4 regions of the Paenibacillus allorhizosphaerae genome follow, and region 4 is predicted to be linked to each of the others. Evidence: riboswitches for the same ligand, from Rfam matches in the RefSeq annotation. Region 4 holds a riboswitch; each other region holds the start of a gene.
The links. A riboswitch is a leader RNA that binds a small molecule or an ion and turns the genes downstream of it on or off. The one in region 4 is predicted to bind ZMP and ZTP.
Positions count from the first base shown of each region.

Region 1 (7,353 bases), on a different contig from region 4:
TCGCGGCGGCGCTTGTCCGTTTCAACGAAGCGATCGGCAGCCCGCTGTACAACAAGGCGATTCAGCCGGCGATCGCGGGCGTCCTAGGGAAAGTGACTGCCGCCGGAGCAGTGACGTCGGTTTCTGCAGGAACGGCAGTCATGAAGGACGCCGACGGCTACCGCAACGTCCCGAATCAGCGCGTACAAGGCTGGGGGCAAGGACTGGCGCTCGTCTTCCTGTCGTCGCTTCTGACCTACCGCTTGAAATGATGTGCCCTCTATAGCGGCATTTTACTGCAGCGCGTACCTTTGCCGGTACGCGTTGTGTGCTGCTCGGCAGTCGCGGCGCAATCAGGCGATTCAGCTGGAAATTGCCGTTTCGCAAGCGCGGGGCCGTAGCCGCCAGGTCTTCTAAATCGCGCACAGTGCCTACCATCAACGACCGAGAAGCGGTATAGTTGGTGGTAGGGGGTGTGCAAGCGTGATCGTCAAAAAGTTAAAGGATTACATAAAAGAGGAAGGTCTTTTCTGGATTCAGCGCTCGTCCCACGAAAGGCACAATACGCCGCCGGAGCATGTGCACGAATTTATCGAATTGGTGTATGTTGTGAACGGAAAGGGGCTGCATAAGATCGGGGAAGTTACCTATCCGATTCATGCCGGCGATATATATGTGGTTCCTATCGGGGAACCGCATGTATATCGGGTGGAGGAAGGAAGCGGGCTGGAAATTATCAACTGCATGTTTATGCCGCAATTTGTCCGTGCCGGCTTGACCGATCAGCCGTCCGTTTCCGGACTCCCGTACTTGACCCCGATGTTCAAAGAACATGAACCGTTCACGTCCGTCCTGTCGCTAAGCAGCCGGGAGTCCTCCGCCATGTTGGCGCTACTGGAGGATCTGCTGCATGAGATGAAGCACGAGCCGCCCGGATATCTCGTTGTGGCGCGCAACAAGTTGACCGAGATTTTGATCCTGCTCTCCCGGTTCAGCCAGCGTAGAGCAGGGACGGAGCCGATCAGTCCTACAAGGTCAATCGGCAATGAAATCGTCGTCAGAAAAATCGGAACGTACTTGGAACGTTATTTTGCCCTGAAAATTACGGTGTCCGACTTGGCGCAGCAGTTTAATTTGAGCCAGCGGCACATTATCCGCATTTTTAAACAGGAAACGGGAGTAAGTATAACGGAAATGCTGCATCAAATTCGAATCGAACGAGCCAAGCATCTTCTGCTCGAATCGAATCGCAGCGTCGAAGCGATCGCGATTGCCGTCGGATTTGCGGACAGCTCCTTTTTCTCCCGCTTGTTCGCCAGAAAAGAAGGCTGCACCCCCGGCATGTTTCGAAAACGGGCACAGCAGCGATGAGGCAACGCATGCACGAGAAGTTTCTATGTGACGGCTCCGATTTGCACAAGCCGGTCGAAATAAGTTCCTTTGTCGATAGCGAGGCCATTATGGGGAAAACTCACGTTCTTTGTCGAGAACATCGGCGAATGGACGAAATTGCCCGTATGTACAAGATAGAAGTCCATTTTAAATAGGCAAAGTCAGGAGTGAATTTCATGTTGATATATGAGAATGCGCTAGCGTCAAGCGATGATATTCGCGATTTTGTACTGGAGGGCGAAGCCGCCGTTTCGTTTCCGCTGAACCGGATGCGGCTGGAGAGCGTGAAGGACCCGGCCGAAGGGCAAAAATCTAATTTCGTTTTTTGGTGTCCGGCCGTTTTTCCTCCCGACATTCGTATCGAATGGGAGTTTCGGCCGATTCGCGAGCCGGGTCTGTGCATTCTGTTTTTTGCGGCTCAGGGCAAAGGGGGAGCGGACTTGTTCTCCCCGACGCTTACACCTCGCACCGGGGAGTATGAGATGTATCATCATGGCGATATGGACGCGTATCATCTCTCTTATTTTCGCAGAAGATGGCCGGAGGAGCGCGCTTTTCATACATGCAATTTGCGCAAGAGCTACGGCTTTCATTTGGTTACGCAGGGCGCCGATCCGATCCCGGACGTCGACGATGCAACTCGCGCGTACCGGCTTCAGTTGGAGAAGCGGAATGGAAACATTTCCTTTGCGGTGGACGGCTTGACCGTGCTTCAATGGGAAGATGACGGGCATACGTTCGGTGAGACGCTTGGCCAAGGCCGTATCGGGTTTCGTCAAATGGCCCCGCTCATTGGCGAATATGCAAACTTGAAAGTGTATTCTGTATAGCGTTGGACAAGGAGGCGCCAAAATTCTTCCTTATGTTTTCAATATGAAACAAATGTTCACAAAAAATATGTATTTTTGAAATTTTTTTGCAAATTTTTAACTATCGACAAAATGCAACAGCATAATACAACCGCTCTGTTTTATACTACTTTATAACAGTAGTTAGAACGGAGTGGGAACATGGAACTATATTTGAAAGAGAAGATTGAGGCTCTTCGCTATAAGATGATCAAAGAAGCGGCGGAGTACGGGTGTCTTCATCATGAGAAAGTACTCGAAATCAGCAGGCAGCTGGATGAGTACATCGTGGTGTACCAGAAAGCCAAGCCGGAAACAATCGGCGTGCTGAACAGCTGGTCCTGTTGACAGGCATGTCGCTTTCGATCATACGACGGATTAATGGAAAAGCATACAATATGATAGCGGTCCTGGCTTCCCCAAACCTTCATGATTTCTTCATGGAGGTTTCATTATTTCTTCATGAAAGAAATGATTTCCAGTGGTATGATCGGTGTGTAAATAAATTTAGATTTAGTATAAATATAATGAGTAGGAGGGAACTGTATATGTATAAATCCGTTATCATAGGCACCGGCCCCGGGGGGCTGACCGCCGCGATTTATTTGGCAAGAGCGGGTCTGGCGCCACTCGTCATCGAGGGACCGGAGCCGGGAGGACAGTTGACGACAACGACGGAGGTTGAAAATTTTCCGGGCTTTCCTGACGGCATCATGGGGCCCGAGCTGATGGACAATATGCGAAAGCAAGCGCAGCGGTTCGGCGCCCGTTTTCAAACCGGCTGGGTCAACGAAGTCGACTTCTCCAAGCGGCCGTATACGCTTCAGGTGGAGGGCATCGGGGAAGTGCAAGCGGAGTCGGTCATTATTTCCACCGGGGCGTCGGCCAAATATATCGGCATTCCGGGGGAGAAAGAAAATGTCGGCCGCGGCGTGAGCACCTGTGCGACATGCGACGGATTTTTCTTCCGCAATAAGAAGATCATCGTCGTCGGAGGCGGCGATTCGGCCATGGAGGAAGCGAATTATTTGACACGGTTTGCTTCCGAAGTGGTGCTCGTTCATCGGCGCAGCGAGCTTCGCGCTTCGAAGATCATGCAGGATCGGGCTCGCAACAATGATAAAATCAGCTGGAGCCTGAATCGGACGCCGCTGGAAGTGGTGGCCGGGGAACGGGGCGTGACCGGCCTGAAGTTGAGAAACAACGAGACCGGTGAAGAGGAAATCATCGAGACGGACGGCCTGTTCGTGGCGATCGGCCACACGCCGAACACCCGGTTTCTCGGCGGCCAGCTGACGACGGACGATTACGGTTATCTTCTCGTAAAGCCCGGCACGACCGAAACGAACATTCCCGGTGTTTTCGCTTGCGGAGACGTGCAGGACAGCCGTTACCGGCAGGCGATCAGCGCAGCGGGAACCGGATGCATGGCGGCGCTCGACTGCGAGAAGTTTTTGGACGAAGTGGAAGCGGCCCAAGTTACGGTGTAACCAATTCTCATAAAAAGGCGGGATGACCAATGAGTACGACGATGATTCAAGCATTGAATGGGCAAATTGCCAACTGGACGGTATTGTATGTGAAGCTGCACAATTACCACTGGTATGTCAAAGGTAATCAATTTTTTACGCTGCATCAAAAATTTGAAGAACTGTATAACGAAGCGGCGCTTCATATCGATGCATTGGCGGAGCGGGTGCTGGCGCTCCGCGGCATGCCTGTCGCGACGATGCGCGAAGCACTGGAGCTGGCGTCCGTTGCCGAGGCGGCCGGGAACGAAGACGCGAATGCGATGGTAGCGACGACGGTGCAAGATTTCGAGCGGCTGCTGGCCGAGCTGAAAGAAGGAATGGCGTTGGCTGACAAAGAAGGGGACGAGACAACCGGAGACATGTTCCTGGCGATCTATTCATCTCTTGAGAAACATACTTGGATGCTGTCGGCATTTCTCGGCTAACATACCTATTTTTGTCGCCCGCGATTGACAATATTCAGAATATTCCATATTATAGTGACAAGTGAAAAAGCCGTGTGTGACTGGCGGAACATGGGGAACCATGGGGGAGCACGCGGAATCCAAGTGCCGAACGCCTGGGCGAGTACTTTATCGAAAGATGAAGTGCTCTTTTTTGTTTTTACTTAAACAATAAAAACGGGAGTGATGGTATGGAAAACGCGGTTCGCTATCTTACGAAGTACGATCAGGAGGTCGGCGCACTGGTATCGGCCGAAACGCAGCGGCAGCGCCGTACGCTCAGCTTGATTCCTTCGGAAAATTACAGCTCCAAGGCGGTGCAGCTTGCGCTAGCCACTTCTTACACGAACAAATATGCCGAAGGCTATCCGTATTTATGGTCGAACGGCAGTCGTGAGGAGCAGCAGAGCGGCCGGTATTACCGGGGGCAGGAGCATACGAACGAATTGGAGCTCCTTGCCATCAGGCGCGCGCTGCAGCTGTTCACGCCTAATCCTGGCGATTACCACGCCAACGTCCAGCCGCTGAGCGGCGCGCCGGCCAATCTCGCGGTATTGAGCGCCTTTTTAAAGCCGGGCGATACGTTTCTCGGGCTGGCGCTTGATTACGGCGGACATTTGACGCACGGGCACAACGTGAATATTACCGGGCATTATTACAATGCCGTGCAGTATCGTCTGAACGAAAGCTATGAGCTCGATTATGAAGAAATTCGCCGCCTGGCGAAGCAGCATTCGCCCAAGCTGATTATTTGCGGCGCGACGGCCTATCCGCTGCAAATCAGCTTCCGGCAATTGGGAGCAATCGCCCGGGAAACCGGTGCGCTGTTGGTGGCGGATATTGCCCATATCTGCGGCCTGTGCGTAACGGGCTATCATGAGCACCCGTTTCCCCATGCGGACATTGTGACGACAACAACGCATAAAATTCTTCGCGGCCCGCGCGCCGGTCTGATTGTTTGCAAGAAACCGTACGGCGCCGCGATCGACCGGGCTGTATTCCCCGGATTACAAGGCGGGCCGCACATGAATACGATTGCGGCAATGGCGGTTGCATTGAAAGAAGCGATGAGCCCGGACTATAAGCTGTATGCAGGTCAAGTGGTGCGCAACGCGAAACTGCTGTCGGAGATGCTCAAGGCGGAAGGCTTCAAACTGATGGGCGGCCGAACGGACAATCATTTGCTGCTGCTGGATGTCGTCGGCTCCGCTAACGGTCTTAGCGCGAAGAATGGAAACTGGCTGGCGAAGCGATGGGAGACGGCGGGCATCGTAGCGAACAAAAACGCCATCCCCGGCGATACGAAGCCGTGGTATCCGTCAGGGGTGCGGCTGGGGACACCGGCGATTACGACGATCGGGATGAAAGATCAGGATATGGCGAATGTGGCGGAATGGATCATCCGAGCGACCCGTCATGCGGAGAATGAAGCCGAATTGCAGCGCGTTCGCGATGAAATCGAGCAATTCATGGGGCGGTTTCCTTCGGAACCATTTTACGTATAAACCCGGATTTGATCGGATATCGCCATGCAGACACTAAATTCATAAACGGCTGGAATATGGATACGTTATAAAATAAATAGAAAGCGTTCAATGCGGATTACGTCCGGAATGTAAAAAAAACCTCTATCGAGGCGCCTTCAAACTTGCGCGTCTGCGATAGAGGTTCGTGTTATATCAGGAAATGACCATTTGCTGTTCCTCGCGTTGCTATCCCGCTTTCTTGACGGCTGCGGATTCATGAACGGCGGCACCGGCGTCCTGCTTGCGTCCAACATTGAACACGAGGTTCAATACGATCGCCGTAATGCTGCCGGCAACAATGCCGTTGTCAGTCAAAATTTGCACCATTTGCGGCAGTCGGTCGAACAGCTGCGGAACAACCGTTACGCCGAGACCCATGCCGACGGAGCAAGCGATGATCAGCAAATTCTCGTGCCGGTTGAGGTCTACTTGCGAGCCGAGCATCCGGATGCCCGAGGATACGACCATGCCGAACATGGCGATCGAAGCGCCGCCGAGCACCGGTGCGGGAATGATCGTCGTCATGGCCGCTACTTTCGGGATCAAGCCGAGGACGACCAAGATGCCGCCTGCCGTAATAATGACGTCGCGGGTTTTCACGTTGCTCATTTGCAGCAGTCCCACGTTCTGCGAGTACGTCGTATAAGGGAACGCATTGAACAAACCGCCGAGGACGATGGCTAGTCCCTCCGCACGGTAGCCGCGGGCCAAATCTTCCGAGCGGATGTCACGGTCGACCATTTTGCCGAGGGCGAAGAAGACGCCCGTCGATTCGACCAAGCTGACAACCGCTACGAGAACCATCGTGATGATGGCGGAAGCGTTAAACGTCGGTGCGCCGAAGTAGAACGGCTGAACCATATGAAACCAGGAAGCTTCGCCAACGGAAGCGAACGATACTTTGCCCATGAAGGCTGCGATGATCGTACCGATGATCAGGCCGAGAAGTATCGAGATCGCCCGCCAAAAGCCGGTGAACAACCGGTTCATGACAATGATGAGGGCGAGTACGCCGAAAGCGAGCAGCAAATTCGACGGAGCGCCGAAATCCGGGCTGCCTTGCCCGCCGCCCATGTCGTTGAGCGATACGGGAATTAACGTCACCCCGATGATCGTAACGACGGTGCCTGTAACGACCGGAGGGAAAAAGCGGATCAGCTTGCCGAACAATCCGGCAAAAATAACGACGAATATACCGGCGACGATAATCGCACCGTAGACGGCCGAAATGCCGTATTCGCCGCCGATGGCGATCATCGGGCCGACGGCGGTAAACGTACAGCCGAGAATGACCGGCAAGCCGATGCCGAAGAAACGGTTCGTCCATACTTGAAGCAGCGTGGCGATGCCGCAAGTAAGCAGGTCGATCGAAACGAGATAGCCGAGCTGCTGCGGAGTCAGCTTGAGCGCGCCGCCTACGATCAGCGGCACGATGACGGCTCCTGCATACATGGCGAGCACATGCTGCAAGCCGAGGGAAAAGCGGCGTAAAGGCGGTTGATTTGGAGCGGACATGGGAAAGTTCCTTTCACATTATATTTTTTCCGTTAGACGGGTTGATGCTGCCGTTCGTCCGCAAAGACGATGCGCCCTTTGCCTAGTGAAGCGATGCGAGCCAGCGATTCTACACGGT
Region 1 is NZ_JBHSRV010000001.1:1,793,810-1,801,162, reverse strand. It holds gene ACFQI7_RS07925 (glycoside hydrolase family 88/105 protein) at 1-251, shown strand, start outside; gene ACFQI7_RS07920 (AraC family transcriptional regulator) at 463-1,350, shown strand; gene ACFQI7_RS07915 (DUF1961 family protein) at 1,548-2,201, shown strand; gene ACFQI7_RS07910 (aspartyl-phosphate phosphatase Spo0E family protein) at 2,382-2,567, shown strand; gene trxB (thioredoxin-disulfide reductase) at 2,768-3,709, shown strand; gene ACFQI7_RS07900 (Dps family protein) at 3,739-4,176, shown strand; ZMP/ZTP riboswitch at 4,243-4,323, shown strand; gene ACFQI7_RS07895 (serine hydroxymethyltransferase) at 4,386-5,699, shown strand; gene ACFQI7_RS07890 (nucleobase:cation symporter-2 family protein) at 5,907-7,235, opposite strand; gene ACFQI7_RS07885 (xanthine phosphoribosyltransferase) at 7,268-7,353, opposite strand, start outside.
Region 1: it holds a riboswitch for ZMP and ZTP, as region 4 does, so the genes downstream of both, ACFQI7_RS07895 (serine hydroxymethyltransferase) here and ACFQI7_RS25115 (DJ-1/PfpI family protein) in region 4, are expected to answer to the same signal.

Region 2 (7,353 bases), on a different contig from region 4:
GTCCGTCAACACGACGAAATCGGCGGTGCGCGTGACGCACATTCCGACGGGCATCGTGGCGACGTGCCAGGACGGCAAATCGCAAAACTCCAACAAAGAGAAGGCGCTGCAAGTGCTGCGCGCCCGGATTTTTGACAAGATGCAGCAGGAAGAGATGGAGAAGTACGGGGCGGAGCGGAAAAGCAAAGTCGGGACGGGCGACCGTTCGGAGCGCATCCGGACCTACAACTTCCCGCAAAGCCGCGTGACGGATCATCGGATCGGTTTAACGCTGCATCGGCTTGATTCGGTGCTGAACGGCGATATGGACGAGATCATATCGGCGCTGACGATCGCTTCGCAAACCGAGCTGATGGATAAAGGAGAATACGCCGGTGTCTGATACGCGGCGGTTAACGATACGTGAAGCCTATGCGGAGGCTTCTTCTTTTTTGCGGCAGCGCGGGGTGCGGGAACCGGAAGCAAACGCGCAGCGGCTCCTGGAGCACCTGCTTGGCGAAGACCGCAGCGGTCTGCTGCTCCGCTGGCCGGAGCCGTTCCCGCAGGAGCGGGAAGCCGATTGGCAGCGGCTGCTGGAGCGCAAGGCGAGCGGCGAGCCGGTGCAATATATGATCGGGGAGCAGGAGTTTTACGGGCTCCCCTTTGCCGTTACGCCGGCGGTGCTCATACCGCGGCCGGAGACGGAGCTGCTCGTCGAAGCGGTCGTAACGCTAGGACGGCGGCTGTGGGAAACCGGGGCACGGAAGAGCGAGAGTCCCGTCGTGTGCGACGTCGGCACCGGCAGCGGTGCGATCGCTGTGAGCCTCGCCGTGCAGCGCCCTGAATGGCGCGTACTGGCTTCCGACATCTCGCCCGACGCGTTGAAAGTGGCTGAGGCCAATGCAGCGCGAAACGGGATGCAGGAGCGAATCGCCTTCATGGAAGGCGACTTGCTCGTCCCGTACATTGAACGCGGCATAAAACTCGATGCCGTGGTGTCGAATCCGCCGTACATCCCGGAGGAGGATGAAGCGGGACTGCAGCCGGAGGTGCGGCTGTACGAGCCGCGAACGGCGCTGTACGGCGGCGTCGACGGCCTCGTGCTGTACCGCAGGCTGACATCGCAGCTGGCGGAGCTGCCCGCGCTACCGTCGCTCGTGGGCTTCGAGGTCGGGCAGGGGCAAGCCGGCGAGGTAAGACGTCTGCTGGAGCAGGCGGCGGACTGGGACGAAGTCCGGGTTATCCCCGATTTGGCGGGCATCGAGCGGCATGTGATCGCCTACCGGAAGCCGTCACTAGCATAATATTTTAATAGATTACTAGGCTCATACGTATAAACTCTCTCAATTCGGACATACTGACAACTAGAGTTGCAAGAGTTCGAGAGGGGCTGCTGATGATGGTCAAACGGTTCGGTTGGAAACGATATGCTTATATCGCTTTTGCTCTGATGGTGATGATGACTTGCTGGGAATCCAATCGCTCAAACGCCATGCTGTATGCATCGGCTGAACAAGCGGAGACGGCAAGCGATATCATCCCGCAGGAGTCGATCCGTTTGCGTATTTTGGCTAATTCCGATGCACCTGCCGACCAGTGGGTAAAGCGGGAAGTGCGGGATGCGATTATCGAGCAGATGAACGGCTGGGTGACGGAGCCGCAAGGCATCGAAGCGGCGCGCGCCGTGGTGCGTGAGCATTTGCCGGAGCTGCATGAGCTTGTCGGCAAGACGCTGCGCAGCAACGGATTTGACTACGACTATAAAGTGGAGCTTGGCGTCGTGCCGTTCCCGACGAAAATGTACGGCAACCAAGTATATCCGGCCGGCGATTACGAGGCGCTGCGCGTCTCGATCGGTGCTGCGGAAGGACAGAACTGGTGGTGCGTGCTGTTTCCTCCGCTCTGCTTCGTCGACTCGGAGATGATGGTAAAGAAAAATACGGCGCATGCCGCAGCCGCGGATGAGGCCGATGACAATAAAGCAAGTCAAGATACGAAAGCAGGCAAGCCTGCAAAAGACGCAAAAACCGCCGCAGGCAAAACGGCGGATGCGGGAAAATCGGCGACTAACGGGAAAACGGTTCAGGAAGCGGGCGCTTCCAAAGGTGCAGGCAAGGCGCTTGATGCTGCGGGACAGGCTGAGGAACAACTGGCATCCGCATCGGCGCCGAAGCCGGAAATCCGCTTCTTCCTGTGGGATTTGCTGAAGAAGGTCGGCTCCCTGTTTGCGTGACGAAAGAAAAGGGTGGATAGGTATGACAAAGGTTTGGAAGATTGATTTGTCGGCAAGCGGCGGCAACGCCGATGGACTGAGGGAAGCGGCGGAAAGTCTCCGAGAAGGGAAGCTCGTCGCTTTTCCTACGGAAACGGTATACGGCCTTGGGGCCGACGCCGCCAATACGGAGGCGGTTTCGGCGATCTTCGCGGCGAAAGGCAGACCGTCCGACAACCCGCTAATCGTTCACATCGCCGAAAGGTCTCAGCTTGCGGAGCTCACCGCCCCGCCGGATGAGGCCGTTTCGCGTTTGCTCGACGTCTTCTGGCCGGGCCCACTCACCGTGGTGCTGCCGGTGCTTCCCGGCGTGCTGTCCCCGCTGGTCACCGCGGGGCTGCCGACGGTCGGGCTTCGCATGCCCGACCATCCGGTCGCGCTGCAGCTGATCGCAGCTAGCGGATGTCCCGTCGCCGCCCCTAGCGCGAACCGTTCGGGACGGCCCAGCCCGACGCATGCGGCACACGTGCTGGAGGATCTCGACGGCCGCATCGCCGGCGTCGTGGATGGCGGGCCGACGGGCGTCGGGCTCGAATCGACCGTCGTCGAATTCGGCGCGGACGGCGCCCTCCACATCCTGCGGCCCGGCGGGATCATCGCAGCGCAGCTTCGCGCCGCGCTGCCGGACGTCACCGTGCTCGAGCCTTCGGCAGACGAACACAAGCAGGAGCCCGAGGCGCCGCGCGCGCCCGGGATGAAATACGCGCACTACGCTCCGCGCGGCGCGATGGTGCTCGTTCAGGGCGGCGCCGCTGAACCGGTGCTCGCTCGCATGCAGCGCGAGCTCGATGAAGCGCGCTCGCGCGGCGAGCGCACCGGCGTCTTCACGTACCGTGAACACGCCGGCCGTCTCCGCGCGGATCATGAAGTCGCCTGCGGCACGCTCGGCGACCTGGACACCGTCGCGCGCGGGCTCTACGCCGCGCTGCGCGAATTCGATGAAGCCGGCGTCAGCTTCATCGCCGCGGAGGCGTGCCCCGAGCAGGGCATCGGCGCCGCCGTCATGAACCGGCTGCGCAAAGCGGCCGGCGGCCGGATCGTTCGCATATAGGCCCTTAGGCGCTCCGCGATGCAAGCATGTTTTGCCCCTTGTCCGCATATGTTGGTTAGGAACAGGACAGGGGGTAGGGGAAGCATGGATTGGACATCGCCGCTGGTATGGGGGCAATTCGTGACCATTTGGCTCATGGCCGCGGCCCTTGGTCTGGATGCGCTGTCACTGGGACTCGGCATCGGCATGAGAGGGGTACGCAAGCTCGATGTATTGAAAATTAGCGCAGTGATCGCTCTTTTTCATATGATCCTGCCGCTCGGCGGCATCCTGATGGGCGGCTATATCAGCGCGCTGCTTGGACAAGTTGCGACGCTTTGCGGCGGCATCCTGCTCGTCCTGCTCGGTGCCCATATGTTGTACAGCTCGCTCCGCTCGGATGAGTTTCGTTCCGTGGATCACCGCAGCTTTTGGGGACTCATTTTGTTTTCGCTTAGCGTCAGCATCGACTCCTTCTCCGTCGGCCTTTCCCTCGGCATGTTCGCGGGAGATACCGTGCTGACTGTGCTGATGTTCGGAGCGATGGGCGGCCTCATGTCCGTGATCGGACTGATGCTCGGGCGGCGCGTAGGGCAATGGATCGGAGAATATGGCGAGGCGCTGGGCGGCGTTATTTTGCTCGCCTTCGGCATTAAATTTTTATTGTAACCCCGCGAAAGACTGGCCCATAAATGGGCCATTTTAGGGTAAAATAAGAAGAGCGCCCGAATTCGGGGCTCTTCGAAAATAACGTTTCGGTGCGCGGCAGCTTCTTGCCATGGACACAAAGCTTCTCGGATCACGAGGAGGGCTACAGGATTGTTATACAGGGAAAGCAAGATGCAATCCGTAAGAAAGGTGGGAGAAACCGATGAACCGGATCTTGTTCGTATGTACCGGGAATACTTGCCGAAGCCCGATGGCGGAAGGCATTTTGCGAAAGCTGCTGGCGGAAGGAAATTTAACCGGATACGAGGTGCGTTCTGCGGGAGTGGCGGCTTACGACGGAACGCCGACGTCCGATCATGCGGCTTCCGTACTGAAGGAGCGTGGAGCCGAGGGGCCCAGGCATTCGACTTTTTTGTCTCAGCCGTTGATCGAATGGGCGGATCTCGTCTTGACCATGACTTCTTCGCATAAAAGGCACACGATTCAGCTGTACCCGGCGGCGGTAGACAAAATCTTCACGCTGAAAGAATATGTGCACGACGATCCGGCAGAAACGGCCAAACTGGCGGAGCTGGAAAGCTTCGTGACCGAGCTGCAGCTGAAACAAGCGTTGGCGCAACCGATCTCGGAAGCGGAGCAGGCGAAGCTGCGAACTTTAGGGGGAGAGCTTCCGTCGCCGGATATTGCCGATCCGTTCGGGGGGCCGCTGCACGCCTACCGCAAGTGTGCGGAAGAAATCGAGGCTTGCCTTATCAAGCTGACGGCAAAGCTCAAAGCATTGGACTGACATTCGCCGCTCCTCGTTCGCTACGGGAAGATAGGCTTTACAGCGAACGCCGAATCGGCTATGATAAGCGTATAACAATTCAGGGTCCGATGTAACTGGCGACGAGTGGAAGCAACCACAGTGGAGCATCGGAACATACGGCCGGTCGCCTGGGCAAAGAGCATCGCAATGCGGATCTCCGCATGTGTCATGCTCTTTTTGCGTTATTGCCCTAAAATGCCCGGTTTCGGTTATAATGAGAGTGGTATGGATCGTCAACTGCCATTGTCACGGAGCCGCAGTTGCAAATGATTGGACAATTGCAACCGCCGCAGCGTCGGTGTGCAGTTGCATATAGCTGGGAGGCGAAAACAATATGAAAATTGCAATGGGTGCGGATCATGCGGGTTACCGCTTAAAGGATGTGCTCAAGCCGTTCATCGAATCGCTCGGACATGAAGTGCAGGATTACGGAGCGATGGGCAGCGAGTCGGTCGACTATCCCGACTATGCGGCGATCGTATGCGAGAAGGTCACATCCGGCGAGGCGGACAAAGGGATTTTGATTTGCGGAACGGGCATCGGCATGACGATTGCCGCCAACAAAGTGCCGGGCATTCGCTGCGCTTTGGTTCACGATTTGTTTTCGGCGAAAGCGACCCGCGAACATAACGACTCCAACGTGCTATCGCTTGGCGAGCGCGTCATCGGCCCCGGCGTAGCGGAGGAGATCGTCAAAATTTGGCTGGAGACCGGTTTTTCAGGTGGCGAACGCCACAAAAACCGCGTAGGGAAAGTGAAGGCGCTGGAAGACAAATATGCAGTCCAATCGTAACGTTACTTGTACAGGGAGCAGAACGCGATGACGGACATTCGCACGCAAGTGGAGCAGATCGTTCGCGAGCTTGTGCAGGCAGGACGCTTGGAGCGGGGCCAACTGGTGGTCATCGGGACAAGCACCAGCGAGGTGCTCGGGCAGCATATCGGCACGTCCGGAAGCGAGACGGTTGCACAGCATATTTATGACGCGGTGGAAGCCGTTCGAGCGGAATGCGGGTTTTATCCGGTATATCAATGCTGCGAGCATTTGAACCGGGCGCTCGTCATGGAGCGGGAAGCGATGCAGCGGTACGGATTGGAGCAAGTCAGCGTCATTCCGGTGCCGAAAGCCGGAGGTTCCATGGCCGCTTACGCATATAAGCATTTGAGCCATGCGGTCGTCGTAGAGACGGTGCAGGCGCACGCCGGCATCGACATTGGCGGCACGCTGATCGGCATGCATTTGAAACGGGTGGCGGTTCCGTTCCGACCTCGGGTTCGAACCATTGGACAAGCGGCCGTCGCCGCAGCCTTCACCCGGCCGAAGCTGATCGGCGGCGCAAGAGCAGTGTATGAGCAGCAGGCTCCGGAATCCAGCGGTGCTTGCGAATAACACATAGATCATTCATTATGGGGAGGAAATTGAAACATCATGGAACATTTGCGTAACCAAGATCCGAAAATCGTCGAGGCGATGAACCTCGAGCTCGGCCGTCAACGCGACAAAATCGAGTTGATCGCATCTGAAAACTTCGTCAGCCAAGCGGTGCTCCAGGCGATGGGGACGGTACTGACGAACAAATATGCGGAAGGCTACCCGAATAAGCGTTATTACGGCGGCTGTGAGTATGTGGACATCGTGGAAGACATCGCCCGCGACCGCGCGAAGCAATTGTTCGGCGCCGACCATGCCAACGTGCAGCCGCATTCCGGTGCGCAAGCGAACATGGCCGTCTACCTTGCGGCGCTGCAGCCGGGAGATACGGTGCTTGGCATGAACCTGGCGCACGGCGGTCATTTGACGCACGGCAGTCCGGTCAATGCATCCGGTATTTTGTACAACTTCGTAGCATACGGCGTTAGCGAGAAAGATTCCCGCATCGATTACGAGGACGTTCGCAAAGCGGCGTTCAAGCATAAGCCTCGTTTGATCGTAGCCGGCGCCAGCGCCTATCCGCGGATCATCGACTTCGAAGCACTCGGCCAAATCGCAAGCGACGTAGGCGCGCTGTTCATGGTGGATATGGCGCATATCGCGGGCCTTGTTGCTGCCGGTCTGCACCCGAATCCGGTGCCGCACGCGCACTTCGTAACGACGACGACGCACAAGACGCTTCGCGGTCCGCGCGGCGGGATGATTTTGTGCCGCAAGCCGTGGGCTGCCGCGATCGACAAAGCGGTATTCCCGGGTTCCCAAGGCGGTCCGTTGATGCATATCATCGCGGCCAAAGCCGTATCGTTCGGCGAAGCGCTACAGCCGGAATTCAAGACGTACGCCCAGAACGTAGTGAACAACGCGAAGGCGCTCGAAGAAGGACTGAAAGCCGAAGGCATTGATCTTGTATCCGGCGGTACGGATAACCATTTGATCCTTATCGACCTTCGCAGCCTGAATATTACAGGGAAAGACGCCGAGCATTTGCTTGACGAAATCGGCGTAACCGTGAACAAGAACGCGATTCCGTTCGATCCGACCAGCCCGTTCGTTACAAGCGGCGTTCGTATCGGCACACCGGCTGCAACCTCTCGCGGCATGGATCAGGAAGCGATGAAGACGATCGCGAAGATCATCGCGCTGACGCTCAAAAATCCGTCGGA
Region 2 is NZ_JBHSRV010000012.1:16,110-23,462, forward strand. It holds gene prfA (peptide chain release factor 1) at 1-382, shown strand, start outside; gene prmC (peptide chain release factor N(5)-glutamine methyltransferase) at 375-1,283, shown strand; gene spoIIR (stage II sporulation protein R) at 1,379-2,212, shown strand; gene ACFQI7_RS29315 (L-threonylcarbamoyladenylate synthase) at 2,235-3,302, shown strand; gene ACFQI7_RS29320 (manganese efflux pump MntP) at 3,387-3,950, shown strand; gene ACFQI7_RS29325 (low molecular weight protein arginine phosphatase) at 4,153-4,737, shown strand; ZMP/ZTP riboswitch at 4,819-4,899, shown strand; gene rpiB (ribose 5-phosphate isomerase B) at 5,093-5,551, shown strand; gene ACFQI7_RS29335 (TIGR01440 family protein) at 5,579-6,148, shown strand; gene ACFQI7_RS29340 (serine hydroxymethyltransferase) at 6,188-7,353, shown strand, end outside.
Region 2: it holds a riboswitch for ZMP and ZTP, as region 4 does, so the genes downstream of both, rpiB (ribose 5-phosphate isomerase B) here and ACFQI7_RS25115 (DJ-1/PfpI family protein) in region 4, are expected to answer to the same signal.

Region 3 (7,353 bases), on a different contig from region 4:
ACTCCCGGGTAGAGTACTCCTCGTGCATGCGGGACAATATAGCGGATATGTGCGAATGCTCCTTGGCATTCAAGCGGATGTGCATCTTATCCGGATGGTGCGCTCTCTCGAACATCTCGAGCCACTTCTTCTTGGTGCTGGAATGCAGAAACTCCGGCAAAAAATTAATGACGGTCCGGGTAAACGGACGGCCTTGGGCGGGAATCGGCTTATGAATCTCGTTCTCTCCGATCAAAAAGATATCGAATCCGTCGATCGTATAAATCCGGCCGTCTGTCAAAAAATTGCCGGTGCCGTCATGGACGAAATACAGCTCATACCCGTTGTGGGAATGAAAATTCATGCGAAAATGCAAGTCGGTCCAGCGATGTTTAATAAAGAAGGGCAAATCCTTCAAATCATTGTTGACCATGCTGTCTACAAAAGGTTCCGAATCATGAACGTTCATCACGAGCCTCCTCCCACGACCTCAATTGCACATTCCTCATAGTAAAATCGGATATGAAGCAAGCATGCCTTGCGTGTAGTACGCGCTTTAAATTTGGTTTAATCATATACGAACGCCTTGGTATTCTGGAAGCGTTTTACTTAGAAATGAAAAAAAATTTATTTATTTTGATCAATCGGGAGGGTTCAATATGACCTATACAAAGAAGAGCAGGTCTGCTTGGCTGGCCGGTGTAATGTCACTGGCGCTAGGAATGGCGGGGTGTGCGCAAGGAGGCCCGGCAGGTGGGAATGCGAATCCGGCTCCGTCGGATAAAGGCAAGAACGAGCCTGCGGCGATGAGTACGGAACCGATCACGCTCACGGTATTCAACACGAGCATGGGGGATGAATTGTTCAAAACCGCGTTCGAAGAGCCGATCAAAAAGAAATATCCGTTTATTACGATTCAAGTGGTGAAACGGGCGAAAGGCTCCATGATCGAAGACCTTGTGGCGGGGGGCACGGTGCCGGACATTCTTTTCCTCGACAGCGGTGCGGATATTATTACGTACAAAGACTTGGACGTTCCGCTTGACATGACGCTGCTCGCCAAAAAATACAACTTCGACCTGGGCCGGATCGACCCGGCCGTAATCGATGATATGAAGGCGTATGCAGGTGCAGGCAATGAAGGAAAGCTGCTCGCATTGCCCCGCTCGATCAATGTGGAGGCGCTGTTTTACAATAAAGATATATTCGATAAATTCGGCGTACCGTATCCGAAGGATGGCATGACGTGGGACGATGCGATCGAGCTGGCCAAAAAAGTGACGAAGCTGGTGGACGGCGTGCAGTTTCGCGGCATCGGCATCAATGACAACATCTTGATCCCTTACAATCAATTATCTCTGCCGCTTCTCGACGCGAATGACAATGCGGTGGTCAATACCGATCCGTGGAAAAACTGGTTCGGCACAATGAAGCGGATTTACGAGATGGACGGCGGCAAGCTCGCTTCACAAGATTACGGAAAAGCGTCGCAGTATTATTTGAAGGACAAAACGCTCGCCATGTTCGCTTCGACGACGATTTTCGGATCGCTGCCAGAGGCGATCAAAGGAGGCCTCAACTGGGATGTGGTCGCGCTCCCGACCTTCAAGGAGGCTCCCGGCCGAACGATCCAAATGTTCGCCCCCGGCATGGCGATCTCCAAAACCAGCAAGTATAAGGAGCAAGCCTTCCAGGCGATCGCGCATATTTTATCGGATGAAGTGCAGACGGCGGAGATTAAGCAGGGAAGAATGACCGTGTTGAAAAACCAGGAGATCAAGAAGGAGTACGGAAAGGAAAACCCGATACTGGAAGGCAAAAACCGCGAAGCTTTAATTAAAAATCAGCTTGCCCCAACAAGAAAGCCGGTGTCGAAATATGATTCCGTAGCCGCTCCCGTCATGCAAGCGAAATTCAAGGAAGTTGTCGTGAACGACAAAGACGTCAACACTGCGCTAAGAGAAGCAGAAGAACAGATCAATCAGCAGATTGCCAAGCTGAAAGTTAAATAAACGATATACGAAATGGGAAAGAAGGCGATCATTTCATGCTGGCAGCCAAGCTTGTAACGAACGCGCAAACCGGCCGCACGATCCATTCCGTCGGCAGCGAACAATCCCATACGGTTCACGGGTATTTTACCGCTTCTTCGTGGAGAAGCAACAGCCGCGACCTGATCGTATCGGCGAACGTGAATCCGGACACGTACCGATGCCGGTACGTGCTGTACAATACGGAAACCGGCGGCAGCAAGGTTTTGGCCGAGAACGTTCCGTACGAGGCGGGGACATCCGCGTCCGACGATCATTACTATTACTGCGTCGGCAACAAAATTCTTGCCGTCGATTACAACAGTGCTCACGTTCGCGAAATATGTACGGTCGATGAAGAGATGAAACTGGTCGGTCCCGTGTCGATCTCAAACGATTGCATGACCGTATCGGTCATAGGCAGCCGGGAGGAGCACACGCTTGTATTATCAATCGACGTTCCTACCGGCGAATGGCGCGTTGCTATCGACCCGTTGTTTGCCAAGCCGTTTCCGATAGCGAGCCACGCCATGGTGAATCCGGTCTATCCGGTCTCATCTTCTACGCGCATGAAGGAGCGACCGAGCACATACCGGACCGGATCTGGGTTGTCGATGCGAAGACAGGCAAGGCGGACAATATTTTCAAGCAGAAGCGGCTGGATGACGGCACGGTCGGCGAATGCGTAGGCCACGAAATGTGGTCGCATGACGGCGAGCGATTGTATTTCGTCAAATACGGAGTCAGTCCGCTGACTCCGACAGGAATATATTACGTAACGAAGGACGGGGAGCGCTGGGGCTGCGTCAACAGCGAGCATGTCCATTGGCACGCTGCCGTTAGCCCCGACGGGCGCTGGACCGTATCGGATACGGGACCTGGAGGGACGCGAAGCCGAATCGTGCTAACCGACGTACGGAACGGCAAGTCCGCCGTTCTGTGCGAGATCGACCGCTGGAAGCATCATCCCGGCCATCCCCATCCGTCGTTCAGTCCCGACAGCAGCAAGGTGGCGTTTACTTATGAGGATGAAAGCGGGTTTTTACGGGTCGGCTGCATAGATATTGACTCAGTGCTGTAGCCGGTATTGTGAATCAATATCACTCACGAAACGAATCGTTTGCCCTTGGTGACATTCTCTCACCAAGGCTTTTTTTTGTTACCGGGAATTTTATAATGGCGGATATTTTTATTTTACTGTACCTTATCGAGGACTTGAACCGGAGTGGGAATGAATAAAATAAACTGTTCGAGTAACCTGGAGGTATCACCAACACGTTTCAGTTAGATTCGACCGGAAATACCCCGTAAGATAGCGACCGATCGATAGGAATGAAAGGGAGTGAAAACCATGGCCACGATCCCGATTATTGAAAAGATCCTGTCAACGGGAGAGCACGTTGTCATCCGGTCCGCAGCGCCCGCAGATGCTTTGAACGCCTATCATATTCAGCGATCGGTTGTGGACGAGAACGAATTTGTCATCACGCAGCCTCATGAATTGCGCAATTCGGAAGAAAGCTACCGCGGTTTAATCGATAAAATCTCCAGAAGCGAAAAGGAACTGTTCATCGTCGCTGAGGTGAACGGCGAGGTCGCCGGCTGGCTCGTTTTTCATACACCCTCCTTGCAGCGGCGAGCTCATTATGGTGAATTTGGCATGATGTTGTTTCGTCAGTGGAGGGGAAAAGGGATTGGAAAGCTATTGATTTCCGCTATGCTGGGTTGGGCTGAATCTCACCCGGTCATTGAAAAAGTCGGACTGGAGGTATTTTCTACGAATGAGCATGCGATCCGGCTCTATCAAGGTTTTGGTTTTCTGGAGGAGGGCAGGCGTATGCGGCAAATCAAGCTCGGCTCAGGCAGCTATATCGATTTGATTCTCATGTATAGAATGGTCAGCGAATAAGGCGCTGACTGGCGGGAAGACTGCTCCTGCTTCGAACATGCACGGGTAAAGTTTAACCTCAAACGGAAGTTTCTCTACTGGTACGCAGCGTCATGTTTGTATAATAATCCCACTGGAAGGAGTGAAGCTTGTGAAAGAAAACGACCATCTCCTCATGATCCAAAAGCAGTGGGATGCGTACCACCCGGAATACATGGAAGCGATTCTGAAAGACAGGCCCGATTATTACAAGTTTTTTGCCGAAGGCGGGGTGGACGATTCCTTTGAATTTCGTCTATTGGGCGATGTTCGGGGACTTCGACTGCTCGACACTTGCTGTGCCTGCGATGCCAGCCAAGCATTCACGTGGACAAATTTGGGCGCAAAGGTGACGGCGTGCGACATTCGCGAAGTAGCGATCGAAATCGCTAAGAAAAATGCCGCAATCATGGATTTGGACGTGGATTTTCAAGTAGCCGATGCCCAAACCTTGCCACCCATCCCGAATGACGCCTACGATATCGTTTACGCCACCTATTTGGTCTGGTACGAAGACATCGAGAAAGCGTTCAAGACATGGTACAGGGTGTTGAAACCAGGGGGACGCGTATTATATGCAGGAGTGCATCCGTTGAGCAAGTTGTTGCAAGAAAATAACGGAATGCTGGAGATTAAGCGCCGTTATCACGACAGAGCGCCGCATTACTATCGATTTGACGCAACCGCAGCCGGAAGAAGGTTCGGTGTCAATGTGAACAAGCCGACCGTCAATAATTTTTCATACGATGGCCGATATCGTCAATGCGATTTCCGAAGCCGGTTTTACAATAGAACGCATGGTCGAAACGGAAGTGCAGGGCAGTACAATGAAATCGTATTTGCCTGATGAAATCGCCATCGTCGCGAAGAAACACATTTGATTACGGGAATGAAAGGAAACCGAACGAGGCTCGCTTTGAAAAAAGCCTTGCTTATTGCAGCCGGTCGACTATAATAAGAGTAAATATTTGGTATGTGCGACTGGCGTAAACGTGGTGAACCACGAGGGAGCACATACGGACAAAGCCGTACGCCTGGGCAAAGTGTTCGATCTTCGGATCGAATGCTTTTTTATTTTCTAGGAGGTGCACGTATGGATCATTTCAAAGACTTTTCTACGGCTGTCAATTGGATTGAGGGGATCGTTCCTTTCGGCATCAAACCGGGCTTGAAACGAATGGACATGCTGCTCGATAAGCTGGGGCATCCGGAACGCGGGCTGTCATTCGTTCATGTCGCCGGTACGAACGGCAAAGGCTCGACGTGTGCGTTCTTGACAGAGATGCTTCTAAGAAGCGGGTACTCGGTAGGAACGTTCACCTCGCCATGCATTGAACGTTTCACGAACCGGATCAAATGCAGCCGCGTAGATATCCCCGAGCACGAGGTGCTTGCGATTACGAATCGGTTGAAGCCTTTAGTGGATGAGGTCGCGCAGTCCGATCTTGGTCACCCTACGATGTTCGAAGTGACGACTTGTATGGCATTCGTTTATTTTTCCCAAGTTCGGCCCGATTTCGTCGTCCTGGAAGTAGGTCAAGGCGGCAGGCTGGATTCGACGAACGTCATTACGCCGCTCGTTTCCGTCATAACGAATATCGGTCATGACCATATGGCCGTATTGGGGGACTCGCTCGAAAAGATTGCCTACGAGAAGGCCGGCATTATCAAGCGCGGTATCCCTGTCGTAAGCAGCGTGGAGCAGGAAGAAGTGATCGGAGTCATTCGGCAGCGTAGTGAAGCTCAAGGTTCCCCACTGTATTTGTTGAAGCGGGATTTCGATTTTGAGGAGGTATCCTCCAAGCTTAACGAGCAAGTTTTCAACTTCCGGAGCGCGTTCGGGCGCCGTGAACGGTTGCAAATCTGGCTGAACGGACGGCATCAATTCAAGAACGCGTCGGTTGCGCTCATGGCTTTGGAGGTATTGCGGGCCGGGCACGGCATAAGCTTGTACGGGCTCGAAGAAGGATTAGCCCGAACGGAGTGGGCCGGCCGGCTCGAGATGGTCTCCAGCGAACCGCGAATCGTACTTGACGGAGCGCATAATCCGGAAGGAGCTCAGACGCTCGCGGATGCACTGCGTACGATCTATTCATATAATCGATTGAACCTGATGATGGGCATGCTGAATACGAAGGAGCATACGGAATACCTCAAGCACATGTTACCGTTAGTCGATACGCTTATTGTTACCGAACCGGCGTTTCGGAATCAGATGCCTGCAAACGATCTACTTCAATTGGCGCGGCGCATCGCCGATGAACATCATTTGCAAATCCGGATGTATGTGGAGCCGGAATGGAAGAACGCGCTGAAATTGCTTTATGATGTAACAAAGAAAGATGACCTTGCCGTGGTTTCCGGGACGCTGTACCTTATTTCCGATGTCCGATCGTGGATACTATATAAGGTGGAATCATATAAAGGCTTTTGACCCGAGCGCTTCCCCACAATAAGGCTGTGGCTTGTTGCAGCAATCGGACTTCGACGTTTGATACGGTTATATGCAAAGCAAGGCTGCCGGCCATATTCTTAGCTCGGCAGCCTTGCTTCATTTAAGGGAGAGGGCGTATGTCGAAACCGGCGATCCCGTTAGCCATGCTGCGATTGAATTGATGCATCTGAATTTCGGATGATCCGTTCATGATCGTATATTGCAGATGAGCGCCTTCCTTTTGTCTTAAAAAATAAGATCCCGGCTTCAGCGCAGCGCCGTTGCGATCCTTGCCATCCCAGCTCCAGGCCGGCGATTGAACGCCCCAAAACATGTCGTTATTCGCTCCGGGAATCGGAAGCCCGTTGATATGGGCCGGGCCGTCCTTCAAAGGGGTGTGTTCGATGGAGCCTTCCCATACGACCTCCCTGTTTCCGTCTTCGCTTCCTCTCACCATTTCCAAATCGATCTTGAACCCGTTTAACAGAACCAGATCCTGCTCGCCGACGTTATAAATCGAAGCTTGAAATTGATACTTGCGGTCTTCCAAAGGCTTGTTTTCCTCAGGATTTACTTCCTTCATGTTCAACATGAGGGAGAGTGGAGCATCTCTATGATTGCCGGGCTGCATCAAGTAGGTCAAATGCCATGCTTGCCCCGCCGAACCGCGGTCCGGAGAACCCAATGTTACGCTGCTCTGCTCGTTCGTCCGGCCTTGGTTGTATTCGACCTGCTGCCCGAGCTGCTCGGAGAAAAATCGGAGGGGGACGTAAGTCTGATTGTTGTAGTTCAGGACCGGACTTTCCGCAGGAAGCGCCGGAGCTTTCCCATTGATGAATACTTGAATGGGAAATAACACGGCTTTCACGGCATCGGTCGCAAAAGCGGTCGTCGTACCGGCGATCAGCAGGCCGGCGCTCATCGCAAGCGTTAATGGAACTCTTTTCAAGGCGGCACACACTCCATCGTTTTAAACGTTAATC
Region 3 is NZ_JBHSRV010000001.1:1,732,400-1,739,752, reverse strand. It holds gene ACFQI7_RS07650 (AraC family transcriptional regulator) at 1-448, opposite strand, end outside; gene ACFQI7_RS07645 (ABC transporter substrate-binding protein) at 639-1,991, shown strand; gene ACFQI7_RS07640 (hypothetical protein) at 2,027-2,698, shown strand; gene ACFQI7_RS07635 (TolB family protein) at 2,707-3,090, shown strand; gene ACFQI7_RS07630 (GNAT family N-acetyltransferase) at 3,361-3,918, shown strand; gene ACFQI7_RS07625 (class I SAM-dependent methyltransferase) at 4,049-4,783, shown strand; ZMP/ZTP riboswitch at 4,904-4,983, shown strand; gene ACFQI7_RS07620 (bifunctional folylpolyglutamate synthase/dihydrofolate synthase) at 5,030-6,370, shown strand; gene ACFQI7_RS07615 (stalk domain-containing protein) at 6,492-7,319, opposite strand.
Region 3: it holds a riboswitch for ZMP and ZTP, as region 4 does, so the genes downstream of both, ACFQI7_RS07620 (bifunctional folylpolyglutamate synthase/dihydrofolate synthase) here and ACFQI7_RS25115 (DJ-1/PfpI family protein) in region 4, are expected to answer to the same signal.

Region 4 (7,353 bases):
TTCCACCGCCGTATTGTAGGTTTTACCTGATGTAGACATCGTTCGTACGCCTCCTTGCCTTAACGATATCGCCTCAAGTACGTCTTTGCAAGCAACGAAAGTATCCTGCGTTAGGGAAACAATTGAGTCGATATTTCATTAACCACGATTAACCTTCCTTGCTTCCATCCGAAATGAGCTGCTCTAGAGAAATCGGATAAATCGGCTTGATAAGCTCAAGAATCGCCTTGGCGTAATCCTGAATTTCCTTTTGAGCATCGTGCTCGAGCCGCTGCGCCAAAAAGTGTGCAACCGATTGAACGGAAGCGGTCCAGTACCACCGTACATACATGCCGTAAGATGGCAAAAACAATCGGGCTTGCTCGGCGCAAATGCCGTCGGCCAAAGCGTTTTCGTACTTTTGTATCCCTAGCTCGATGTAGTTCATCAACTCTCGTGTATGCTTCTCGCCCAGTTCCCAAGCGATTGGATCCCCGCTCCCCTGTTTGGAATTCTCCGGCTTGGACCTCCACTCATCGGCTTGCGGGATGTAGAATACCGGTTCCTCGGTAATGTAACGGCGGCTTGACTCATTCCAAGCATCCAGGCTGTCGCCGGTGCCTTCATAATGGGCGGAGCCGACCACATATTTCCCTGTTATGTTACGACATGACCGCTTCCGTCATATCTCTTGCAGTTTCCTGCAAGCACAGACTATATCATCATCTCGATTTAGAGATGCCGCGCGCTTCGAGTTCGCTTGAACCCTACTCCTTAAAGGATAGTCGTTGCACCTTCCCTATTAGCAGTCGTAACCACTTATATAAGGCTCGGCTCAGGGTTATCATAGCTTTTTAGGCCTTAGACGTTCCCTGAGTTCACGCGGTTCCGAACGATCATCACTGACCGTTGGGGCTATATTGTAACTTCCAGTATTTTCGTATAGGCTATACTGATAATCTACAATTAATCTAACCATTGCCGAGCTACCATGAGCGGCGCATATACCTCGAATTGCGCGATCGCATGACGAAATGGCGACGTATGCCCTTCGCGAGCAAGGAATTTGATCAGCTTGATGTCTCGTTCGCTCAGCTCCGGCGATTCCTTGGCATAGGATACTCGGGCGGCATTGACAACGGTCAAATCGGAACCCATATGATCCACCAGCCGCACATAACCTTCATTCAGCACTTTTATAAACGACATTCGATTTCCCCCTCAAAATGGTCTAAAATATTGCTTGTATAATAATTTTGTTTGAATTGCGCTCTGCAGAGCGTTCCAATCCCGGCTTCTCCCCTTTTCGGTCTTGGTTAGCCGAATCATATCGAAGGCATAGTCCGGGGTCACCCATCGCACTTCCTGCGTCTCGTGATCATGCGGTACTATACGCGTTGCCGGCTTCATCAAGAAATATTTCGTTACGCATGTATCCGATTGGAACTCCCCGGGGATCGGGGCGACGATTATGCATTCATGCCCGGTTTCCTCAAGAACTTCCCTTAATGCGGTTTCTTCAGGCGATCGATCGTCCGGGTCAGCTCCACCCTTCGCAAATGTCCATACATACCCTCCCCAATAACCGCTCGGACTTCGCATAAGTACTTTCCCTTCATGATTAAATACGATACCTCCATAGGCGTATTCCGTTTCAATCACCTCCCCTCCCTTTGGGTTGTTCAATATTATGCATATAATCGACTCAAAGTCCAGCCTATAGCGGCTTTACCTGAAGGGGTGCGATGCGTTTCGAGGCGAACCGTAAGGCATGACCACATTGGCCAATTGACCTGGCCGATAATACGGGTAGTCCATCATCTTTTGAACGTGCTGCACGATATCCGCGTTGGTTAAAGATTCGACGAAGTACAACCCCAAATCGATGGAGGCGGAGACGCCGCCGCCCGTGAACACATTCCCGTCCCGGACGATGCGGGCTTTAACGACTTCCGCGCAATACGGCGTCAGCAGCTCATAGGCAGACGGGTTCGTTGTAGCCTGTTTTCCGGTTAACAATCCCGCCGCCCCTAACAGCAAAGCCCCGGTACAAACCGACACTTTGTATTCCACATCGCTTGCGCTCCGAATCCAGGAAATAAACTCCGTATCGTATCTCAGTTGTCTGGTGGACATCCCGCCGGGAATAAAGATCAAGTCATATCCGGATAGATCCGGGAGAACATGTTGTATTTTTAGTGTCATCCCCCGGTCATCCGTTATCTCGTCTTTATTGGCACACAGATCCCATGACACGCCTTCTCTGGCCTTTAGAATCTTTAGCCATGACACCGCCTCGTAAAAGCCGATGAAATCCAATGACGTCATCTTGTCAAACAAAACGAAAGCCATCTTCATGTCCATGCACCTGACCTTTCATTGTCTGAAAATAAAAACAGCACCTGATCGAACGATCAAATGCTTTGCCCAGGCGTACGGCTTATGAAATATGCGCTCCCCCGCAGTGACCTGCGTTACGCCAGTCACGCATACTCGTTACCATTAAGCTAACAGATTATTTCAATAATCTCAATATCATTTTTGGATCGTTTCGTTCCGTCCCAACGTGAAAACGAGCCGCTGTTCCCTATGGAAACAACAGCCCGTTTCAGTGCCTCTTGGTTGACGCTTATTTATTTCATCCCTTTTTGCTTGTTGATCGAGTTTTCCAGGCTGCCATCATATCCGTCTTGGAAAAAGTACAGGTTGACTACATCCTTACTTTCGCCGGATATGCCTACAACATAGGCAGTACCGTTAGACAGCTCGCACAGGACGGGCACTCCGAAATTGGGGCTTTGTGACGATACCACTTTGCTGTTGACGATGGAAATATTTTTGGGCAGCAGGACAGCCACCGCTTGCTCCGCCGTTTCGCGCCATGCCGGGTCGTTCACATCCGCCTTTTTCGGCGTAGAGACTGATGACCCGTCGAAAGCACTGGCATTCATGATCGTACCGCTAACCGCGTTCATATAAACATTAAATGATTTTGCAGCTGCTGTGGTAGAACCGTTCGGTTGACCGGATGAACTCGCCGGATCAAATGAAATCGTCCAGGTGTCGGTACCTGGGAGAGATCCCCCTAAAAACATGGCACGGGCCGTGTAACCGCTAAGATTTGCGGCAAACGATTTTTTGAGTACGGCTGCCCCGTAGGCCGCGGCTTGTTCCGCGGAAAGATCTTTATCCCCGGGGATATAGGTGGATTGGATGCCGTCGACCCATTGCTCCTTCGCCTCCGGACTAAGTCCCTTTACTTTGGGCGAATCCATCAGTTCATCTTTTGTAAAAGATTTCGACTGGTCTATCACTGTGTATTCCGCTTTGGCTTCCGTCTTACCTGGCGTTTCAACAGTCTTCTGCAAAGGGTCCGGCTGATATTCGATCACCTGTTTGCCGGTTTCCGCAAACGTCTTGTTGCTCAAAATGAAATTCATGGTTACACCGCTCCCGGCAATCAGCGCGGCAGCTACACTAAATACCCATACCTTGTTCATTGTTTTATTGACCTTTACCATCCCGATCGTCTCCTCTTCAACTTGTTCTGTAGTACTACGAAACCATCATAGCCCGCCCGATATCATCGAGTTTTCAGAGAGTTGTAAAGGAGTTGTAAAAATGACCTGCACCGTCGTACCTACGCCCGGCCGGGATTGTATCGTCAGCTCCGCTCCATGCAAAATAGCGATTTGCCGGCAAAGCGACAACCCCAGTCCGACGCCGCCCGCATGGCGGGTACGTGCTTTGTCCACGCGATAGAACGGTTCACACACCAGCGCGATCTGTTCCTCTTCCATGCCGCAGCCAAAATCCTGCACTTCCAGGATGGGGACAGCGCCGCCATAGACGGATAAGCGAATGGTTGAACCCGGAGTAGAAGCTTTCGCTGCGTTGTCGATGAGGTTGATCAGCAAAGATTGCAGCAGCACCGGGTCCCCTGTCAGTTCATGCAGCATACAGGAAACATCCAGCTTGATATGTTTTTCACTCAGCTTCTGTTCCGCTGCCTGATTCACCGAATCTATCAACAGTGAAGGAACAATGGGATGCAAATCGATGGTACTGTTGCTTAAAAGCGCAAGATCCAGCAATTTGAACGCAAGGCTCTGCATCCTGTCGGTTTCACTCAAAATATATTTTGCCGCCTTGATGCGATCCTGTTCACGGGCATTGGCGTTTTGCAAATATTCCGCATACCCGCGTATAGCCGTTAGCGGCGTCCGCAGTTCATGTGCCAGATTGTCGACAAGACGCTGTTTATTTTGCGCCGTTTGGTCGAGCTCGGATATTTTCTCCTGAATGCTTGCCGCCATTTGATTGAAACTTACGGCAAGTTCATGGAATTCATCTTTGCCCGCGATACTTATTCTACGATCATATACGCCGCCGGCGATTTCAAAAGCGGCTTTCTGCAAAGCTCGTACCGGAGAGGTAAGTTTCCTTAGCAGAAGCAGCAGCACCAAGGCTAGCGCGATTTCCATTGAAATGCTTACGATGATCAAATAACGGGTAAGCTGGGATTGGGCCACATACAGCTCGGACTTATCGCGCACGTACACAAGCGTATATTTACCATCATGATCGCTAACGTTACCGGTAATAAACAAATAGTTCATGTCGTTAATCATCTGTATCTTGGAATCGTCCGCATCCTGAATAAGGCTTTGGATTGTAGCATGGCTATCGGCGTCGGACGGTGTATTCGAGAAAATCGGCTTACCGGCGTTCCACAGCTCCAAATATACATGCTGCTTTGCGTAATAATCGGCGTAGGAACGCATAAAACTTTGCATATAGTCGGGCACCGGTATCGTTTGTTCCCTGAAGTACATGCTGTCGAGCGTCTGGTAAACGCTTTTCGATATAAAATGATATTCTCCGAGCGCCCTGTCGGCGTCACGTTTCATATCCAGGGTGTAATAGTATCTGGCGATGAGGTACAGGCATATATTAATGAATACGATAAAAACCGCAAGGATGACGATAAACGTTTTTTGCCAAAATTTCATGGACTTGCCTCAAGCCGGTATCCCATTTTATACACCGTCTTTATTCGGCTATCCCAGTTTAATTTTTTGCGCAGTTTTTGAATATGTACGTCAACGGTTCTCGTCTCACCGATATAATCATAACCCCACACGAGATGAAGCAGCTTCTCGCGGGACAGCGCAATATTTTTATTTTTGATCAGCGTCTCCAGCAGTTCGAATTCCCGGAGCGTCATTTCAATTTCACTGCCGTCCACGGTGATCACCCGGCTATCCAAATTCACCACCGTACCGTCAAGCGAAAATAGTGGCGTTGCCCGCTGAATCCGGCGAAGCACCGCATCAATGCGTGCCAGCAGCTCCACGGTTTCGAACGGTTTTACGATGTAGTCGTCCGCGCCAAGCTTTAGCCCCTTGACCCTATCGGACAAATTGCCCATTGCCGTAAGGAAAATGACCGGCGTATCCTGATCGACGTGCTCCATCAGACGAAAGCCGTCCAATCCCGGCAGCATAACATCCATGATGATCAATGAATAAGTATGATTGTTTAAGCATACAAGCGCCTCGTCGCCGTCATATACTTGTTCGCTGGTATGGCCTACGAGTTCCAGGTTCATGGCAATAAGATCGTTTATGGATTGTTCGTCTTCGACGATGAGAATATGCGCCATAAAGCCACCTCCGGTATTATTGTAGCACATGAAAGAAATAGACATCGCGGGGCGAGGCGCGCCGGCATTTTGTTACGGATTTGACCTTCACATGGGCCGAACAACAGCAGCGTACCAACGCATTTGACCGGCTTCATCTTTGGCGAGCAGCAGGTTGTCCAAATCCATTGATGAGAATGTCTTCATTTACAACAACGTTCACATACGGATGAAAGTTGCACAATCGCTCACCAAATTCACTCTTTGTGCGGGACTGCAACTCCAGCTTTTGCTCGAGTTGGGGAGCAATCTATAGCGTTAAAAGGGCTTTTTGCACGCAACAAAAGACTGCCAGCGGCAGCCTCGCAATGATTATTACCGTTCATCCAGCTTATTCGCAATGATGAGTTCATTGGCCATTCGCTTGTTCATAGCCTTCATATCGTACTCCAGTGCGTTGCGCTCGATTAAGTCGATTTGCGTCCGGGTCGCCGGCTGCGCTTCAATGATTTCCAGAAAGTTTCGTCTTGCGATTTGCTCGCCGATCGCTTCATCTTCACATAAGTCGATGACTTCGTACATCGCATTAATCGCCTTTTCATAATTGAGGTTTCGTGCCGTGGCGGAATCTGTGCTTAAAAAGAATCGTTCGGAATAATTTCGGATGAGCGGAATGTAGCTTTCTAAAGCATATTGATTATTAGGGTCATAAACGGTAAACCCTGCGAAAAAATCAATATAGAGGTTGGTATGGCGGCTAAGCAGGTTCTCCATCCGTTCCGGAGGATTATATACATTGGCGTGTGCGAATATAAACTTCGTGTCCGGAAATGCGCGAAGCGCTTCTTTCAGCCTGTCTATCGGTTCCCCGAAAGGCGGATCGATATGTAACAATATCGGCACCTTGTATTGTGCACAAAGTTCGTAGATCGCCGGGAGGTTGCCGTCCATCGGATGCTGTGCTTTCCATTGCAATTTCGAAGTGAGCGGAGAATACGTGGAGGCGGCTACCGTCTCTCCGACGCCGTAGTACCCTTTTTCCAGTTTCTCCTTTACAACGGCAAGCGCTCCTTCATCATACATGGAAAAGCCGGAAAAGAACGGATAAAACTTCTCCGGATATTTCGTGTACGCCTTCCAGGACCGCTTATCGCTGACCATCGCGGCCGGTTCGGAAATCGATCCGAATAGTACCGTTTTATCGATATGGTATCGTTCCCATATAGCGATCGAGCCTTTCTCTGCATAATAATCCGCATCGTGATTATGTACATCAATAAGCCCAAGATGCTTGTATTTGTGAAACAAATCCGGCCTGAAGCCCATCGTTTGCCCGCCTTCCTTTCAGCAGTGTCATACGACTGCTCGATCTTCGTCTCCGTCCATGCAATGCTGCCCGAACAGGACTCATCATTTGTTTTCGATATTATGTTTAGTTTAAGTGTTGTCCGCTGGCGCGGTAAAGGGAATGTTTGGTTTATAAATGTTCGCTGATCGATCCGTGCAACATTAGCATCCGGCAAATCGTATTTCGATTGCGGAGCCTGTTTTCGAATGTGAAAAAAGCCGATCTCCCAATGCGAAGAAATCGGCTCTTGTTCTATGGTTTTAACCGTTATGTTTTTGGGCCCAAATGTTAAATGGCTCGAGTTTGCGAGACGAATGCATATGCTGGAATGGAATCGTCCGCTTCTCGGGCGCCTGTAACATATCCGAATAAAAGTGGCTGA
Region 4 is NZ_JBHSRV010000008.1:56,894-64,246, forward strand. It holds gene ACFQI7_RS25095 (winged helix-turn-helix transcriptional regulator) at 1-39, opposite strand, end outside; gene ACFQI7_RS25100 (FAD-dependent thymidylate synthase) at 149-625, opposite strand; gene ACFQI7_RS25105 (FAD-dependent thymidylate synthase) at 946-1,188, opposite strand; gene ACFQI7_RS25110 (NUDIX hydrolase) at 1,201-1,641, opposite strand; gene ACFQI7_RS25115 (DJ-1/PfpI family protein) at 1,708-2,337, opposite strand; ZMP/ZTP riboswitch at 2,398-2,476, opposite strand; gene ACFQI7_RS25120 (hypothetical protein) at 2,613-3,500, opposite strand; gene ACFQI7_RS25125 (sensor histidine kinase) at 3,546-4,991, opposite strand; gene ACFQI7_RS25130 (response regulator transcription factor) at 4,988-5,644, opposite strand; gene ACFQI7_RS25135 (amidohydrolase family protein) at 5,999-6,949, opposite strand; gene ACFQI7_RS25140 (nucleoside deaminase) at 7,232-7,353, opposite strand, start outside.